2 regions of the Rossellomorea sp. QJM3NY_18 genome follow, and region 2 is predicted to be linked to the other one. Evidence: a T-box and tRNA genes for the amino acid it is inferred to sense, from the RefSeq annotation. Region 2 holds a T-box; the other holds one or more tRNA genes.
The links. A T-box is a leader RNA that pairs with one kind of tRNA and senses whether it is charged. The one in region 2 lies ahead of argS (arginine--tRNA ligase), so its partner is inferred to be a tRNA-Arg.
Positions count from the first base shown of each region.

Region 1: it has a tRNA-Arg gene. The T-box ahead of argS (arginine--tRNA ligase) is inferred to sense a tRNA for this amino acid. The anticodon was not compared.

Region 1 is NZ_CM149659.1:103,936-106,377, reverse strand. It holds rRNA gene AC0VXY_RS00565 (16S ribosomal RNA) at 1-1,184, opposite strand, end outside; tRNA gene AC0VXY_RS00560 (tRNA-Ala) at 1,347-1,422, opposite strand; tRNA gene AC0VXY_RS00555 (tRNA-Pro) at 1,431-1,507, opposite strand; tRNA gene AC0VXY_RS00550 (tRNA-Arg) at 1,513-1,589, opposite strand; tRNA gene AC0VXY_RS00545 (tRNA-Leu) at 1,654-1,742, opposite strand; tRNA gene AC0VXY_RS00540 (tRNA-Gly) at 1,748-1,822, opposite strand; tRNA gene AC0VXY_RS00535 (tRNA-Leu) at 1,831-1,915, opposite strand; tRNA gene AC0VXY_RS00530 (tRNA-Lys) at 1,950-2,025, opposite strand; tRNA gene AC0VXY_RS00525 (tRNA-Thr) at 2,061-2,136, opposite strand; tRNA gene AC0VXY_RS00520 (tRNA-Val) at 2,198-2,273, opposite strand; rRNA gene rrf (5S ribosomal RNA) at 2,286-2,402, opposite strand.
Region 2 is NZ_CM149659.1:242,853-245,294, reverse strand. It holds gene AC0VXY_RS01355 (FtsW/RodA/SpoVE family cell cycle protein) at 1-877, shown strand, start outside; T-box leader at 930-1,135, shown strand; gene argS (arginine--tRNA ligase) at 1,183-2,442, shown strand, end outside.

The sequences.
Region 1 (2,442 bases), 140 kb from region 2:
CCGGTTTGTCACCGGCAGTCATCTTAGAGTGCCCAACTGAATGCTGGCAACTAAGATCAAGGGTTGCGCTCGTTGCGGGACTTAACCCAACATCTCACGACACGAGCTGACGACAACCATGCACCACCTGTCACTCTGTCCCCCGAAGGGGAAAGCCCTATCTCTAGGGTTGTCAGAGGATGTCAAGACCTGGTAAGGTTCTTCGCGTTGCTTCGAATTAAACCACATGCTCCACCGCTTGTGCGGGCCCCCGTCAATTCCTTTGAGTTTCAGTCTTGCGACCGTACTCCCCAGGCGGAGTGCTTAATGCGTTAGCTGCAGCACTAAGGGGCGGAAACCCCCTAACACTTAGCACTCATCGTTTACGGCGTGGACTACCAGGGTATCTAATCCTGTTTGCTCCCCACGCTTTCGCGCCTCAGTGTCAGTTACAGACCAGAAAGTCGCCTTCGCCACTGGTGTTCCTCCAAATATCTACGCATTTCACCGCTACACTTGGAATTCCACTTTCCTCTTCTGCACTCAAGTTCCCCAGTTTCCAATGACCCTCCACGGTTGAGCCGTGGGCTTTCACATCAGACTTAAGAAACCACCTGCGCGCGCTTTACGCCCAATAATTCCGGACAACGCTTGCCACCTACGTATTACCGCGGCTGCTGGCACGTAGTTAGCCGTGGCTTTCTGGTTAGGTACCGTCAAGGTGCCGCCCTATTCGAACGGCACTTGTTCTTCCCTAACAACAGAGCTTTACGATCCGAAAACCTTCATCACTCACGCGGCGTTGCTCCGTCAGACTTTCGTCCATTGCGGAAGATTCCCTACTGCTGCCTCCCGTAGGAGTCTGGGCCGTGTCTCAGTCCCAGTGTGGCCGATCACCCTCTCAGGTCGGCTACGCATCGTGGCCTTGGTGAGCCGTTACCTCACCAACTAGCTAATGCGCCGCGGGTCCATCTGTAAGTGATAGCCGAAGCCACCTTTCAACATTTCCTCATGCGAGGAAATGAGTTATCCGGTATTAGCCCCGGTTTCCCGGAGTTATCCCAGTCTTACAGGCAGGTTACCCACGTGTTACTCACCCGTCCGCCGCTGATATCAGGGAGCAAGCTCCCTTCAATCCGCTCGACTTGCATGTATTAGGCACGCCGCCAGCGTTCGTCCTGAGCCAGGATCAAACTCTCCGATAAAAGTTTGAATAGCTCTTTAAAAATAAATCTAGAATTAACGTTGACGTATTGTCTTGTTTTGTTCAGTTTTCAAGGTTCAATGTGTATGTGCTTCGTTTGAAGCGACTTAATAATCATATCATTTCCACTCATTGAGTGTCAATAACTTTTTTAAAAACTTTTTGGTGGAGCCTAGCGGGATCGAACCGCTGACCTCCTGCGTGCAAAGCAGGCGCTCTCCCAGCTGAGCTAAGGCCCCAAATAAGGTGGTCGGGAAGACAGGATTCGAACCTGCGACCCCTTGGTCCCAAACCAAGTGCTCTACCAAGCTGAGCTACTTCCCGATATATGGCGCGCCCGAGAGGAGTCGAACCCCTAACCTTTTGATCCGTAGTCAAACGCTCTATCCAATTGAGCTACGGGCGCAAAATAATTATAGTTTTTCCAATAAGCATCGTAAGGATAGATATTTTGCTGACGCAAAAATCTTTGGTGCCGAGGACCGGAATCGAACCGGTACGGTAGTCACCTACCGCAGGATTTTAAGTCCTGTGCGTCTGCCAGTTCCGCCACCCCGGCTAGCTTGGAGCGGAAGACGGGATTCGAACCCGCGACCCCCACCTTGGCAAGGTGGTGTTCTACCACTGAACTACTTCCGCGCTAGTATTGGTGCGGGTGAAGGGACTTGAACCCCCACGCCTTGCGGCGCCAGATCCTAAGTCTGGTGCGTCTGCCAATTCCGCCACACCCGCAAATGGTAAGATATTTTGCTGACGCAAAAATCTATGGTGAGCCATGAAGGATTCGAACCTTCGACCCTCTGATTAAAAGTCAGATGCTCTACCAACTGAGCTAATGGCTCCTAAAATTAAAAAAAGACACAAAATAAAAAACCAATGGTGCCGGCAAGAGGACTTGAACCCCCAACCTACTGATTACAAGTCAGTTGCTCTACCAGTTGAGCTACACCGGCATGGGTAGAAAATTTGCTTAGGCAAATTGAATGAAGTTTATTTTACTTTCGTAAAAAAACATGGTGGAGGATGACGGGATCGAACCGCCGACCCTCTGCTTGTAAGGCAGATGCTCTCCCAGCTGAGCTAATCCTCCGAAATATGTATCGCCTGGCGACGTCCTACTCTCACAGGGGGAGATCCCCCAACTACCATCGGCGCTGAAGAGCTTAACTTCCGTGTTCGGCATGGGAACGGGTGTGACCTCTTCGCCATTGTCACCAGACGACTATTCAATTGAAGGGATTGTTCCTTCAAAACTAGAT
Region 2 (2,442 bases):
AGCCAAAAGCTGGTTCATGCTGGGACCGCTTGGATCGATACAGCCTTCAGAGTTCATGAAGACATTCTTAATCCTTGCTTTGGCACGTGTCATTACCAATCATCATGAACTTAATCCAAGGAAAACGGTGCAGACAGACTTTCAATTATTAATTAAAATCGGCTTGACCACCCTTCTCCCCCTTGCTTTCATTATGCAGCAGCCGGATTTAGGGACATCACTGGTGATACTTGCCATCATGACGGGTATCATCCTCGTTTCAGGTATTACGTGGAAGCTGATTGTGCCTATCTATGCTTCGATCGGAGTCTTAGGTGCGGGCATCCTTTCACTGGTCATATGGGCACCACAATTATTGGAGAAATACTTAAACGTGAAACCTTACCAATTCGGACGGATCTATGCCTGGCTCGATCCGTACAATTATGCGAAATTAGAAGGATTTCACTTGATCAATTCCCTTAACGCCATTGGTTCGGGACAAATTTTCGGGAAAGGCTACAGTGACCGGGAAGTGTATATCCCGGAAAATCATACAGACTTTATCTTCAGTGTCATCGGTGAAGAGTACGGATTTATCGGCGCAAGTGTCGTCATCAGTTTATACTTTCTGCTGATCTACCATCTAACCAAGACTGCCCTTGATACCAAAGAGCCTTTCAACGCTTATGTCTGTGCAGGAATCATCAGTATGATCACGTTCCATGTGTTCCAGAACATCGGAATGACGATCCAGTTACTGCCGATCACAGGTATCCCCCTTCCGTTCATCAGTTATGGGGGAAGCTCTCTCATGGGGAATATGCTGGCCCTCGGCCTTGTGTTCAGTATGAGGTTTCATCATAAAACGTATATGTTTTCTTCAGAAGATTCTTAATTACAGGTTGCATTCATCCCTGATATGTGTAAAATAATAGTAATTAGATATGGAATATTCTGTGAAGAAGAGAGTAATCCCGACGTGAATCATAAGCGAGCCGGGGGCGGTGGGAGCCCGGTATGAAGCCCTGGATGAAACGCACTTCTGAGAAGTTCTTCTTGAAAATCAGTAGGGAAGAACCGGGATCTCCCGTTATACAATGAGTGTCCTTAATCGGGAATAAGAGTGGTACCGCGAGCTAAACTCGTCTCTGTGTAGAGACGGGTTTTTTTGTGTTTCATACTAATGGGAGGTGTAACAAGATGGATTTTAAATCAATACTGGCTCAAGAGTTAAAAACTCAGCTCTTGTCGGATTGGAGCGAGAAAGATCTATACGATCTGATTGAAATTCCGAAGCATAGTCATTTAGGGGACTTGGCCTTCCCTTGCTTCCAGTTGGCAAAAATCATGAAAAAGGCCCCTGCACAGATCGCCAATGAAATGGCCGCTACGATTACCTCTCCCCTTTTCACCAAGGTTGTGGCCGTTGGACCTTATATCAATATCCACTTTGACGGGGGAAAAATGGGAAGAGAAATCGTGTCGGGAATTTTGGCGAAGGGAAGGGATTATGGAACCCACACCTTTGGAGAAAACAGAACCGTCGTATTAGATATGTCCTCACCTAACATTGCCAAACCTTTTTCCATGGGGCATCTCCGTTCAACGGTCATCGGGAATGCCATTGCCTCTATTGCCGAAAAATGCGGCTATCGTACAGAGAAAATCAATTACATCGGCGATTGGGGGACACAATTCGGTAAACTGATCGTCGCTTTCAAAAAATGGGGCGACCCGGAAAAGGTCAAAGAAAACCCCATTGCCGAATTGTTTATTCTTTATAAAAAGTTCCATGAACAGGCAGAACTTGATGTTTCCCTTGAGGAAGAAGGAAGAAGAGCCTTTAAGCTACTCGAAGACGGGGATGAAGAGATTACAGGGCTTTGGAGATGGTTTAAAGATGAATCACTCCAAGCATTTAAGACGATCTACTCTCTCCTTGGAGTCGAGTTCGATTCCTATAACGGTGAAGCGTTCTTCAATGACAAGATGGAAGAAGTCGTGACCTTGCTTCAGAAACACCATCTTCTTGAGGAATCCCAAGGGGCTCAAGTCGTTCGGATGGATGATGGGAATCTGCCTCCCTGCCTGATCAAGAAATCTGATGGAGCAACCCTTTATGCCACACGGGACCTGGCTGCTGCCCTTTATCGTCAGCGACAATATGCCTTTGACGAAGCCCTGTACATTGTAGGTCAGGAACAGACCATCCATTTCAAGCAAGTGATGAACGTATTGAATAAGCTCGGGTACAATTGGGCGAATGACATGAAGCATATTCCATTCGGTCTGTATTTAAAGGATGGAAAGAAGATGTCTACAAGAAAAGGAAGGGTCATCCTCCTTGAAGAAGTGCTTCAGGAAGCAATTAAAATGGCGGAGGACAACATTAAGCAGAAAAACCCTGACTTAAAGGATGCTTACAGAGTTGCAAGAGATGTCGGGGTCGGGGCAATCATT